3 regions of the Janthinobacterium lividum genome follow, and region 1 is predicted to be linked to each of the others. Evidence: predicted binding sites of a transcription regulator. Region 1 holds the regulator's gene; each other region holds the start of a gene.
The links. Region 1 encodes FNR, which switches genes on or off when oxygen is low (the NO sensors DNR and NnrR bind a similar motif). Its sites were predicted from a motif close to TTGATNNNNATCAA; they were not measured.

Region 1 (4,555 bases):
ATCAGCTGCTTGCTGATGGCCAGGCCCAGGCCCGTGCCGCCGAAGCGCCGCGTGATGCTCTGGTCGGCCTGTGAAAACGCGGCAAACAGCTGCTGTTGCTGCAGTTCCGTCATGCCGATGCCCGTGTCGCGCACTTCGAAGCGCAGCCAGGCGCGGCCACTCTCGCTCTCGGCCAGGCTGACGGCCACCACGACTTCGCCGCTCTCGGTAAACTTGATGGCGTTGCCGGCCAGGTTGACGAGAATTTGCTGCAGGCGCTGGGCGTCGCCCACGAGGCGCCGCGGCACGTCGGGCTCGACGGCGATGGCCAGTTCCAGCTCCTTTTCGCCCGCATTCATCGTCATCGTCGTGGCCAGGGTATTCATGACTTCATCGAGGTCGAATTCGACGGGCGACAATTCCATGCGGCGCGCCTCTATCTTCGAATAGTCGAGCACATCGTTGAGGATGCCCAGCAGCGACTGGCCCGCCACTCTGACCATGGTCAGGTACTTGCGCTGTTCCGTGTCTAGCCTGGTATTTCCCAGCAAATACACCATGCCCAGCACGGCATTGAGGGGCGTGCGGATTTCATGGCTCATGTTGGCCACGAAATCGCTCTTTGCGCGGTTGGCCGCCTCGGCCCGGTCGCGTTCCTGCTCCAGCTCCGCCGCGCGCGCTTCAAGTTCCTGCTGCAGGCGGTCGCGTTCGCTCATCAGGCCATTGAACGCTTCCGTCAGTTCGCCGATCTCGTCGCGCTGCTGTACCGGCACGGGGGTGAAACGGCTGCCGCTGGTGCGCAGGGCCAGCAGGGTATCGCGCAGGCGCACCAGCGGCGACAGCAGGCGCACGGTAACCCAGCCCAGAACGGCAGCGGCCAGCAGCGAAGCGAGGATGCTCCACAGCACCAGCCGGTACAGCACGCCATCGAACGGTTCGAAGGCATCCTCGACGGGCAGCGAGGCGGCCAGCAGCCAGTTCACGGATTTCAGGCGCTTGAAGCTGTTGACGGCCGTGATGCCGCGGCTGTTGGTGCTGACCATGCTGCCTTCGCCATCCTCCTTCAGCAGCTGGGTGGTCGTCAGGTTGGCGTTCGGCTTGCGCGGCTGCAGCAAACGGCTGGTATCGGGGTGCAGCACGTAGCGCGGCACGGCGCCGCGCGTGAGGATGAAGTAATAGCCGCTCTTGCCGATCTTTTCCGAGCGCAGGCGGCCCAGCAGATTGTCCTTGTACAGGCGCAGCACGCCGATCACCACGCCGGCCACCTGGCCATCGGCGGCCAGCACGGGCGCCACCATCTGCACGATGGGCATGCCGCTCGACTTGCCCAGCATCGGCTCGGTAATCATGGGCTGGCGCGTGCGCAGGACGGTCTGGAAATACTCGCGCTCGGCGACGTTGATGCCGGCGCGCCCCGTCACTTCCGGCATGTCGGCCACGATGGCGCCATGCGCGTCGAGCACCAGCACGTCGTCGAACAGCACCAGCATCGAGCGGCGCGCATAGTATTCGCGCAGTTTGGCGGGCTGGGCGATCAGTTCCGGCGGCTGCTGCCTGGCCGTCAGGGTGACAATCTGCAGCAGCATGCCCAGCTTGTCGTCGAGCTCGGCAGCGGTGCGGCTGATCAGCGATGACTGCTGGCTCAGCAGTACTCGGGTGAAGTCGTCGCGCATGTGCTGCACCTGGATCATGGTGACCAGCGCGATCATGGCGATCGAGGTCAGGCTGGTGGCCAGCGCGACTTTTGCTTTAATGCCGAGAGGCTTCATGATTTCCTTTTCAGTGCCGGGCGGCACAGGCGGCAGATAATGCTGTCAGGAATTTTCCTATCAATACCCCAGCTTGGCAAGCGCCGCCGCGCAAATTGCCCGCCCCGTATGGGCTTTTGACGATGTTGCCATATAATTAAAGGCTGGACGTCGTTTATTCGCCGAATTTACGGTGAAATTGGCATACGGCAACCCTGTATGCAGCTGTATGCAGTAAACTTGTTGTTGCATTTTCTAAAAGGTACCGACATGACTGAAGCGCTACTCACTCCCACCTTGCCCACCGTGAACGTGGAGGCGTTGCGTGCGCGATGCTCGACCTGCAGCATGCATCAATTGTGCCTGCCGATGGGCCTCGATGTGGGCGACATGGATAGGCTGGACCAGATCATCGGCCGCCGCCGCAAGATCGTGCGCGGCGCTTCGCTGTTCCGCATCGGCGACTCGTTCCAGAACCTGTATGCGATCCGCCTGGGGCATTTCAAGACGTACCAGATCAATCCGGGTGGCGAAGAGCAGGTGACGGGTTTCCAGATGGCCGGTGAACTGCTGGGCATGGACGCCATCAGCGCCGACCGCCACCACTGTAATGCGGTGGCGCTGGAAGACAGCGAAGTGTGTGAAATTCCGTTTTCCAGCCTGGAACAATTGCTGGGCAATATGCCGACCCTGCTGCGTCATTTCCACCGCATGATGAGCCAGGAAATCACGCGCGAGCAAAGCGTCATGCTATTGCTGGGCAATATGCAGGCGACCCAGCGTTTTGCCGCCTTCATCGTCAACCTGGCGTCGCGCTATGAAGCACGCGGCTATTCGGGCAGCAATTTCCAGCTGCGCATGTCGCGCGAGGAAATCGGCAACTATCTGGGCCTGACCATCGAAAGCGTCAGCCGCTTATTGTCGAAATTCAAGAAGGAAGGCTGGCTGCGCGTCTCGAACCGCGAGATCGAGATCCTGCAGCCGGCCAAGTTGAAAGCGATTACGGCCGGCACGGACATCTGCAAGTAAGACTTACAGTTCCTCGTCGGCATGCAGCGCGATGCTGCGTTGCAGGGGCCAGGTCCAGATGCCGGACAGGCGCCACTCGCGTTTGTCGTTTTCCACCAGCACTTGCCAGCGGCTGCGCTCGAGCATCGGCAGTGCTACGGAAAAATTGCCGGCCGCATCGGGCTGCACCAGCAGCTTGATATCCTTTTCCGGCAGGGTCGCATGCGCCAGGTGCAGCTGCAGCGGCGCCTGATAGGCCTTGCCGAAGCTGTGCACGGAACCACTGAGGCGCGCTGCAGCCACGTCATATGACAGGCGCGTATCCATGGCCAGGTCGCTGGCGATCGTGTCGCGCTTCAAATCCTGGTTGATCGCCTTGCCCTGCTTGTAATAATCGCCCACCACCAGCGCATCGGGCTGCGTAAACGCGATATAGCCCATGAAGCTGCCGACGACCACGGACAGGCCGGGGCCGATCATCAGCAGCCATGGCCAGCGATGCTTGTACCACGGTGCAACGGGGGGTTGCAGTTTCAGACTGTCGGACATTTTGTTCTCCTTGGGGTCGGACCCTGTGGGTCTGACCCCAGCTTTTGCTTCCGGGTTGAAAATCAAGTGACCCTAACGCATGATTGATGATACCCCTACGGCGAAATACCGGGGTCGGACCCAGAGGGTCCGACCCCAAATCAACATCACCGTGGCACGATGAATACCGCGCTTTCACGCACATGCAGCGATGGATCGTCCAGCGATTGCAATTCGATCGCAATCTTGTTCGAGCCCTTCTCGCCGACGCCGTGCGGCACGCGCAGGCGGATCGGCCAGCCCAGCGTTTCCGTCGGCTGCAAGGTCACTTCTTCGCGCGTCAGCAAGGTCAGGCCCGGCAAGCCGGAAGCGCTGATTTTAAAATGCTGGCTTTGCTCGGACGTATTCATGATCTGCAGGCGGTAGACGTTTTCGATCATGCCGTCTTCCACTTCGCGTCCCATCGAACCGCGGTCGCGGATCACGTCCATTTTCAGGGGCGTGCGCAGGGCCAGCGAGGTACACACGGCGATGATGATCAGGGCCAGGATGGAAGTGTAGATCAAGACGCGCGGGCGCATGGCGCGCTGGCGTATCTGCTTCGAATTGAAGTTGTTTTCCATCGCATGGTCGGTGCTGTAGCGTATCAGGCCACGCGGCCGCTCGACCTTGTCCATCACGCTGTTGCAGGCATCGACGCAGGCGGCGCAGCCGATGCATTCATACTGCAGGCCGTTGCGGATATCGATGCCGGTCGGACACACCTGCACGCACAGGGTACAGTCGATGCAATCGCCCAGCTTGTCGTTGTTGCCGGCCTTCTTGCTCATGGCGCCACGCGGTTCGCCGCGCTTGGCATCGTAGGTGATGATCAGGGTGTCCTGGTCGAACATGGCGCTCTGGAAGCGCGCGTAGGGGCACATGTATTTGCACACCTGCTCGCGCAGCCAGCCCGCGTTGCCGTAGGTTGCCAGGCTGTAGAACAAGACCCAGAACCATTCCCAGGGACCGAAATTGAGGGTGGTCACCGACTGCGCCAGTTCCTTGATCGGCGTGAAGTAGCCGACAAAGGTAAAGCCCGTCCACAGGGCGATGGCGCCCCATACCAGGTGCTTGGCGGTCTTCTTGAAGGCCTTGCGCACGGAGGGGCCCTGCTTGTCGAGGGCCATGCGCGCGCTGCGCGTGCCCTCGATGCGGCGTTCGACCCACAGGAAAATTTCCGTGTATACCGTTTGCGGGCAGGAGAACCCGCACCACACCCGCCCGGCAATGGCCGTGACGAGGAACAACAA
Region 2 (4,555 bases), 2.2 Mb from region 1:
GGCGCAAGGCATAGGCCTGGCCCGAACGGGCCAGCGCCTGTTGCAGCAAGGCCGTCACATAGCCTTGCTGCGGATCATCGAGCGCCTGATGGCGCGGATACACGAGCGGCAGCGGCGGCACCGCGCCGATGGCCGCGCCCAACGGCCACAGGGCGGCAAGCTTGAGCAGGGGGCGGCGCCGCATGGCCCCTCCTTTCCAGCGCATTCATAGCGTTCTTATCAGAATGACAGTATCGCGCAGCAGAGCACGCTTGTCGACTGGAATACGGCAACTGTGTACAAAACAACAGCAGTTTCAGACTGCAGCAGAGAGGCTGGAGTTAATCCAGATCAACAAAACCGCAAATAGGAAATAAATCTTGCGTGCTGCTCTGGACGGCATGCGCGCCCCTCGCCTACGCTGTTTTTTTATTTGAAAAACAAGAGGAACACATGCAGACAGCGCGCTTGAATATTATCGGGATGGATCACGAAGGCTGCGCCGACAGGCTGACGGGCGCGCTCGAAGCCGTCACGGGCGTGAGCACCGTGTGCGTCTCGCTGGCGCGGCACGGCGCCACGGTGCAGTTCGACGAACGTCTGGCCACGCAGGAACGCCTGCTGGCCGCCGTCAACGACGCCGGCTTCATGGGCGAAGCGACGGATGAAGAACAGCTGGCATCGTGCAGCGGCGCTTGCGGCCACTGCCGCCACTGAGCGCCTGCCCCCTCTTCCCTTCGCCGCTCAGCCTTCCCGCGCGCCCCGGTCGCGCAGATGCGCCAGCACGCGGCGCGGTCCCAGCGCCTGCAGGTCGAACGGCGGCAACTCGATGGCGTCGAGCGTATTCTTGAACAGCAAGCCCAGTTCCGTATCGCCTTCCAGGCTCAAACGACGGCTGAAGAACAGGGTGTCCGGATCTTCGTGGCGCCGCGCCAGCAGCATCAAATCATGCACGCTGGCCGCGATGCACAGGTCCGGCACGTCGACATAGCGCTCGGCCACAAACACCGTGCCCTGCCACTCGAAATCGAAGGCGATGCCCGCGTCCAGCAGCCGCAAGCGCAAGCTGCGCCCTTCCAGGCTGCGCCGCACGTCGTCGGGCAATTGCGGCGCCAGCAGGCGGTTCAAGCCTTGCACGAACAGCCAGGAGGCGGGATACGGGGGCAGCTTGGACAGCAATTCGGCCAGCGGTTCCGGCAAGCGGTACGACACGCCGGGCTTGCTCATGGGAGGCTTGGCCGGGATCGGCAATCTTTCCAGTTGATCTTGCATGGTGCTTCCTTTCGATGCGTTCAATGTGGGGCGTGCTGTTCCATGCCGGGCTGGCCGTGCCAGTAGCCGTCGCAGGCGCCGGCCGGCTGGCAGGCCGCCAGCTGGGCCTGGGCGCCGATGCCGCTGACCTGGCCACGGCGGGCGCGGTCAAAGATGGCGATGACTTGTTCCGTATGCATGGCTTGCGGGCTGATGCGCGCCACCACCACGCCCATGTCGCGCATGGCGTCGAGTTCTCGCACTAGGTTGTAGACCAGCGCCGACTGCGTCTGCGTGCCATTCAGTACCAGGAATGGCACTTCGTCGCGCGTGCGCAGCAGCAGGCCGTCCGGCTCTTCCAGGCAGCTGTAGCCGCAATCGTCCTTCGGCAGGTTGCGGTTGCGCGCCGTGAAGCAGCGCGCGGAAAACGCCAGCGGCATGCGGCCGTAGGCGAAGACTTCCGTCTCCAGCCCTTCCGGCTTCTGGCGCTGCATCTCGGCCAGCGCCGTCTGCCCCATTTCCAGCGGCATCACCCAGCGCCGTGCACCCAGGCGCGCCAGCAATTGCAGGCTGGGGCCATTGAACAGGTTCAAATGGGGACCGGCGACGAAGGACGTACCCTTTTCCATGCAGTGCACGGCGCCCATGTCGTTGGCCTCGACGCCATAGCGGCCATTGCCCGTGATGCGGCGCAGGGTCGCCAGTTCGGCGCCCGCCTCGATCAGCGCCTGCGTCGACAGCACCACTTCCTTGCCGGCGGCGGCCAGCATGTCGGCGATATCGAGCCAGTCGGCCAGGCGCACCTCATGCCGGCGCGAGCAGACGGTTTCGCCCAAGTACACGATATCGACGGCGGTGCCGGCGATCTGCTGGTAAAACTCGAAGACGGTGGCACGCGGCCAGTAGTACAGCAAGGGGCCCAGTGAAAGCTTCAGCATGTTCATCCTCTATTTCCAAGATCTGTGGTAAGCACCTAATGTGTGCTGCTGGCCTTCGGCCAGCTTGTCCATGGCCGCCATCCAGCCCGGCTTGACGGCGTAGCGCGCATTGCCTTCGCGGCAGGCGTCGATCGCCTCGCGCCACACGCGCGTCACCTGCGCCACGTAGGCGGGGCTGCGCTGGCGCCCTTCGATCTTCACGGCCCGCACGCCCATGGCGATCAGTTGCGGCAGCAGCGCCAGGGTATTCAGGCTGGCCGGCTCCTCGATGGCGTAATACTCTTCGTCATTGACTTCGAAACGGCCCTTGCACAGGGTGGGATAGCTGGCGTTTTCGCCGGGCGCATAGCGGTCGATCAGCACGCCGTTCAGGCGCGATTCGAGGCCGTTCGGCGTTTCCAGCCAACGCACGGATTTCGCCGGCGAGCACACGCCATGGGTATTCGGCGCCTCGCCCGTCGCATACGACGACAGCGCGCAACGCCCTTCGACCATCACGCACAGGGAGCCGAAACCGAAGACCTCGATCTCGACTTCCGTCTTGGCGATCAGTTGCTCCACCTGCGCCATCGACAGCACGCGCGGCAGCACGGCGCGGGCGATGCCGAAGTGCTCATGGTAAAAATTGATGGCTTCGTAGTTGGTGGCCGAGCCCTGCACGGACAGGTGCAGGCGCAGCTGCGGGTGGTGCTCACTTGCGTAGGCCATCAGGCCCGGATCGGCCACGATCATGGCGTCGATGCCGGCCTGCGCGGCGCGGTCGATGGCACTGCGCCACACGGCCCAGTTGTGCGGCTGCGGATAGGTATTCAGCGCCAGCAGCACCTTGCGCCCATATTGGTGGGCGTAGCGCACGCCCTCGGCGATGGCCTTCTCGTCGAAATTGAGGCCGGCGAAATTGCGCGCATTGGTGGCGTCGCGAAAGCCCAGGTAAACGGTGTCGGCGCCATTGTCGACGGCTGCTTTCAAGGCGGGCAGGCTGCCGGCGGGGCAGACCAGTTCCAGCGGTCCGGCCACGCGGGTGGCGGTGGTTGATTCAAGCATCATGATATTCACAGTCCTGTATCGGCTCAGGGTGCAGACTATAGCCCCGCCCATGCTGGCCAGTCCTTGACGCAGGTGAAGGAATGCATGCATGGCTGGCGCGCGTTCAACTTGCTTGACCTGGCTGTAAAATGCCCCACTTTTCTCCCTCTTCGATTGCCCGCCATGCCCCGCAAACCGCTGCTGATCTTCCTGCTCACCCTGTTCCTCACCGTGCTGCAAGTACAGTGGGCCGCGCCCGCCGACGGCTATGTCGAAGAAAAGCTCTCCATCCTGTCGCCCGAGATACTGGGCGCGTATCCGGGCGTGCTGCTGCTGTTCCTGCAAGCCGTCTTCGCGCGCCGCGCCATGCCGGTGCCGCGCCAGATCGCCATCAGCACGGGCCTGCTGGCCGTCTACTGGCTGCTGGCGAACTACGTCACCTTCGATATCCGCATCGCCAGCTGGAGCACCTTCTCGCCGCTGGAAATCTGGGCGCACGTGCTGCCCGCCTCCACTATCAGCATCGCCGTCTGCGCCGCCGCGTACTTTGGCCTGAGCTGCTTCATCCTGCGCCAGGGCCGCGCGAAAAAGTAAACGGGGGCGCTTTTTTCACCTGCATCAAGGATTCGTCACGCAACAGCACGCGCCCTTTGACGTCACTATATTTAGTGATTAATCTCCATAAAAACACCGCATGTTGTGTTTATTGGAGGTTTCATGACGACAAATGCAGTTTCCCCCACACGCGGCCAGGTCGATGTCGCCGCGTCCATCAATGAATACCTGGAGCGGCGCGACTGGCGTGTCAACGCCAACGCCAACCAGGGCTACTCGCTGGGCGGCCTGATACTCAACGTGTCGGGCAAGGTCATCGCCAACTACTGGCTGGACCAGGTATATCCGCCGGAAGTGGGCGCGGCGCACCGCGAAGCGGCGCTGCACATCCACGACCTCGACATGCTGGCCGGCTATTGCGCCGGCTGGTCGCTGCGCACCCTGCTGCACGAAGGCTTGAATGGCGTGCCGGGCAAGATCGAATCCGGTCCGCCCAAGCACATGTCGAGCGCCATCGGCCAGATCGTCAATTTTCTCGGCACCCTGCAAAACGAGTGGGCCGGCGCGCAGGCGTTCAGCTCCTTCGACACCTACATGGCACCCTACATCCGCAAGGACAGCCTGCGCTACGAAGACGTGCGCCAGTACATGCAGGAGCTGATCTTCAACCTCAACGTGCCATCGCGCTGGGGCACGCAGACGCCGTTTACCAACCTCACCTTCGACTGGGTCTGCCCGGACGACCTGCGCGAGCAGATTCCCGTCATCGCCGGCCAGGAGATGGACTTCAGCTATGGCGAGCTGCA
Region 3 (4,555 bases), 1.6 Mb from region 1:
GCTTCCACGGCCAGGATGTACGGCTGTGGCGCGGCGACCACGATGCCGACGCGCTCGCTGCACGATTCGTAGCCCAGGGAGCCGGCCAGCGACCGCACGGGCAATGGACAGCCCTGGTCTTTCAGCACGGGCGCGCCGCCCACTTCCATGAAGGTTTCCGGCAATTCGACGACGCGTTGCACCACCGCCATCGGCAGCGCCAGCGCGGCACCCGACGTCGACACCAGCATGGTCGGCACGATCGACAGTTCGATCGGCAGGCGGATGGCAAATTTCGTGCCCTTGCCCAGCGCCGACTCGATATGGATGGCGCCGCGGTTTTTCTCCACGGCCGTTTTCACCACGTCCATGCCCACGCCACGGCCGGAGACGCTGGACGCGACTTCCTTGGTCGAGAAGCCCGGCAGGAACACCAGCTGGAAGCATTCGTCGTTGCTCAATTGGGCGTTTTCGCTGATCAAGCCCTTTTGCTGGGCCTTGCTGCGCAGGAAGGCCGGATCCATGCCCTTGCCGTCATCCTGCAGCACGATCATGACACTGTTGGCTTCCTGCCATGCTTTCAGTGAAATATACGACTTGGCGGGTTTGCCGGCAGCCAGGCGCGCTTCCGGCGATTCGACGCCATGGTCGAGCGAGTTGCGCAGCATGTGCACGAGCGGATCGTACAAGCTGTCGACCACCACGCGATCGACTTCCGTCTCCGCGCCCTCGATGGTCAGCTCGACATCCTTGCCCAGGTCCTTCGCCAGCTCGCGCACCAGGCGCGGGAATTTCTGGAACAGACGGCCCACGGGTTGCATGCGCGTGGCCAGGGTGGCCCGCTGCAGTTCCGTCGAGTAGCGCGAAGCGCGTTCCAGGGTTTCCGCCAGAGTCGCCATCAGGGTGGCGGCCTGGCCTTCGAATTTGAATTGCAGCAAGCGCTCGAGCAGCACGGCAGCCTGGTTGGCGGCCTGCACGGATTCGCCGGCCACTTCCAGCAGGGCGTCGAGCTTGACGGCGTCGACGCGGATGCTGTCTTCCTTGACGGGCGCGGCATGGCGCACTTCCGGACGCTCTTCGCGTCGCTCGGCGCCATCCCAGGCCTTGGCGGCCGGCTTGGCGGCAGCGGCAGCGGCGGGCGCAGCAGCGGCCACGACGGCAGGTGCCGCGGCGACGGCGGACACGGGCGCGGCAGCGACCCGGCTGCCCTCGGGCACGACGGCGTTATACATGCCTTCCCAGTCCAGGCCATCGGCGCCGGCGGTGGAAACGGCGGCGGGCGCGGCCACGGCAACTTCTGCGACCTCGGCAACGACCACGGCGACTTCCGCCACCACGGCGGCGACCGGCGCAGGCGCGTCCATGCCCTTGCCTTCGATGGCGTTCGTCAGGATATGTTCCAGCTCTTCCGGCATGGCCGGCAAGCTTTCCGGCGCGGCGCCATTCGCCAGTTCCGTCAGCTGGTCGGCCACGAAACCGGACGCTTGCAGCGCCGCCTCGATGGCGATGGGGGTTACCGGCGCGGCGCCCGTGCGCAAGGCGTCAAACAGGTTTTCCGTCAGATGGCAGGCCGCCACCAGCGCGGGCAAGCCCATGAAGCCGGCACCACCCTTGATGGTGTGGAAAGAACGAAACACGGCATTCAGTGTTTCCTTGTTGTCAGGATCACGCTCGAGGCGCAATAAGTGCTCTTCAACATTAACCGCAAGATCCATCGCCTCAACGACGAAATCCTTGAGCATATCGTCCATTAGAATCCCAAATCCGCAAGAAGGTCGTCTACATTATCCTGGTCCAGCGCCACCGACGGCACGGACGGGCCCTGCATCAGCGGCACCGGCTTTTGCGCCAGCTTTTCGCGCACCTCGGCCGGCGCGTTGTCGCGCAGCAGCTGAGCCAGCTCGTGCTCCACCGTCTTGGTGATGTTGACCACTTTTTTGATCAGCTGGCCCGTGATGTCCTGGAAGTCCTGGGCCATCATGATTTCCAGCAAGCGTGCTTTTTCCGCTTCCGTTGCTTCGGCAACGGCTTGCGCGAACTGGCGTGAATCGCCGGCCAGGGCCTTGAATTCTTCCAGGCTCAGCTTGCCATCGAACAAGGCTGTCCAGCGGCTGTCCATGTCCTTGGCTTTCTTCGACAGCACGTCTTGCGCCGGCATGCCTTCGTCGAGCGTATTCAGGACCTTGTTGGCGGCCTGCTCCGTCAGGGTGGCGACATATTCCAGGCGGTCCTGGGCGTCGACGATCTGCGACGACGCTTCCGTCAATGCCTTGTCGTAGCCCAGTTCGCGCAGCGAGTCGTGCAGCAGGCGCACGATGCCGCCCAGGCGCTCGAACATCGGTTTGTCGGACTGATCGACCGGATCGGCCGCTTCGCCAGGCGCGTCGGCGTCGGCCACGGATGCCGCTTCCGCTGCGGCTGGCGCGGCAGCCACCGGCGCCGCTGCGGCTGCAGCTGCCGGTGCGGCGGCGCTGGCCGACACGGAGTCGAACAGCGCGTCAAAATCGTCATCCGCGATCACGGCGGGAGCGGGCGCGGCGGCAGGCGCCGGCGTGGCTGCGGCCGCGCTTTGCGCGGATACTTCATCGAATAATGCATCGAAATCATCAGCGGCGTTGGTCATATCCCTGCTTCTCCATAATTTGTCAAAATTCCGCCTGAACTGTGCGTTTTACAGACTGATACCCACAATTTCTCGATTAAGATGATTTGAGGCAATACCGCTGCGATGGTGCGAGTGTAGCAGGGCGCCGCCCTGTTGGTAAATCTCAAAACGCGCTTCCCGGTGCAAAGCTGGCCCACAAGAGCTTTTCCGCCAGGAAATAAGTGTTCCTGCTGTTGTATTTTGAAATACTACCATTGGCGTGCGTGCAAGACCACGCGCCGCACAAGAAATCCTGCCCGCGGGCGCCTGCGCAACAGCGCCATATGGATATCGCTGGGACATCGTTGCACCTTAAACACGATCTTTCTGCCAATGTTGTCTATACTGAAGGTGCAGTAGTATTGACAATTATCAAGTCTTTACATGAATACAATGCTGCCGCCACGTCTACAATAAGAGGCGTTGCGCGCGCTGAGTCATCGCCAAAGGACCTGCCATGTATAAGAAAATTCTGATCGCCACGGACGGCTCTACCGTCTCCAACTTGACGGCCTGCGCCGGCGTTGCCTTTGCCGAACAGATGCACGCCGACATCCTTGCCGTGTACGTGGCACCCGAGTACCAATACCCGGTGTATATCGAAATCATTCCGCCAAGCTATCCCAGCGAAGAGGAATACCGCATCGCCATGCGCAAGGCGGGCGCCGACCACTGGCAGCCCATCCTCGACGCGGCTGCCAAGCGGGGCCTGCAGGCGACGGGCTTGACGGCCTTTTCCGACAGCCCGGCCCTGAAAATCGTGGAAGTGGCGCAATTGCAGCAATGCGACCTGATCTTCATGGGCTCGCATGGCCGCAGCGGCTGGGGCCAGTTGCTGCTGGGCAGCGTCACCAACAAGGTGCTGTCGCACTCGAAATTGCCCGTGCTCGTGCATAGGCTGATCAAGGAACCCCCGGCAAAATAAGGGGTCACATGGCCACGGAGGCCGCCGTTGCCGGCACAGCAAGAAAAAGGCAAACGTGCGGCCACTTCAGTTAAAATGACAACATTTCTCGTTTCTTAACATTTGATTGTCCGGTAACGGACACAGCAGATTACACGCCACCAGATTGCCCGCCTATGATACGTATTGTGATTGCCGACGACCACACCATCATGCGTGAAGGATTAAAGCGCATCCTTGACGGCGCGCCGGATATCGACATCGTGGGTGAGGCCATCGACGGGTTTGAAGTCCTCAACCACGTGCGCCAGGGCGGCTTCGACCTGCTGCTGCTCGACCTGTCGATGCCGGGCCGCAGCGGCGTCGACCTGATCCGGCAAATCCGCAGCGAGGCGCCCAAGCTGTCCATCCTGATCCTCACCATGCACGAGGAAGAGCAATATGCGGTGCGCGCCATCCGCGCCGGCGCGCAAGGCTATCTGACCAAGGAAAGCGCGGGCACCCAGCTCGTGGGCGCCATCCACAAGGTGGCGTCGGGACGCCCCTACATCAGCGCCGAGGTGGCGGAGCAGCTCGTGCTCAACATCATGATGCCGAATGAAAGCTTGCTGCATAAACAGTTGTCGGACCGCGAATTCGAAGTCTTTTCCCTGCTGGTGGCCGGCAAGTCGATCACGGAAATTGCCAACAACCTGCATCTGAGCGTGAAGACGGTGAGTACGCACAAGACGCGCATCATGCAAAAAATGGGCATGAGTTCCCTATCGGAAATGGTCCAGTATGCCGTCGCGCACCGCCTGCTATCGCCCTTCAAGACGTGATCCTCCTGGCGCGCGCCCGCGCGCCAACTGTAGGAACAATCCTACCTCACCTACCGCAGCTCCTACTGCCATATTCAGCCACTGCTGATATTAATTGCATACGGTTGTTGGCATACTGAAACCAGTCATCAAGTTGCTGGAAAGTTATTTCATCACACAGCAAGTCTTCAGCGAATTGAGCATTACCTGCCTGGACGCGCGCCGCCG

Region 2: ubiU (ubiquinone anaerobic biosynthesis protein UbiU) is a predicted target of FNR. The motif match lies at 3,279-3,292, and genes of this name have one in related genera.
Region 3: U0004_RS22785 (universal stress protein) is a predicted target of FNR. The motif match lies at 2,986-2,999, and genes of this name have one in related genera.

Annotation. Positions count from the first base shown of each region.
Region 1 is NZ_CP139976.1:285,240-289,794, reverse strand. Features, by position in the region: gene U0004_RS01200 (response regulator) at 1-1,748, opposite strand, end outside; gene fnr (fumarate/nitrate reduction transcriptional regulator Fnr) at 1,998-2,756, shown strand; gene U0004_RS01190 (FixH family protein) at 2,760-3,284, opposite strand; gene ccoG (cytochrome c oxidase accessory protein CcoG) at 3,431-4,555, opposite strand, start outside.
Region 2 is NZ_CP139976.1:2,495,814-2,500,368, reverse strand. Features, by position in the region: gene U0004_RS11385 (substrate-binding periplasmic protein) at 1-184, opposite strand, end outside; gene U0004_RS11380 (heavy-metal-associated domain-containing protein) at 433-696, shown strand; gene ubiT (ubiquinone anaerobic biosynthesis accessory factor UbiT) at 724-1,251, opposite strand; gene ubiV (ubiquinone anaerobic biosynthesis protein UbiV) at 1,272-2,168, opposite strand; gene ubiU (ubiquinone anaerobic biosynthesis protein UbiU) at 2,178-3,215, opposite strand; gene U0004_RS11360 (hypothetical protein) at 3,378-3,788, shown strand; gene U0004_RS11355 (ribonucleoside triphosphate reductase) at 3,912-4,555, shown strand, end outside.
Region 3 is NZ_CP139976.1:5,038,501-5,043,055, forward strand. Features, by position in the region: gene U0004_RS22775 (chemotaxis protein CheA) at 1-1,730, opposite strand, end outside; gene U0004_RS22780 (protein phosphatase CheZ) at 1,730-2,602, opposite strand; gene U0004_RS22785 (universal stress protein) at 3,081-3,548, shown strand; gene U0004_RS22790 (response regulator) at 3,704-4,348, shown strand.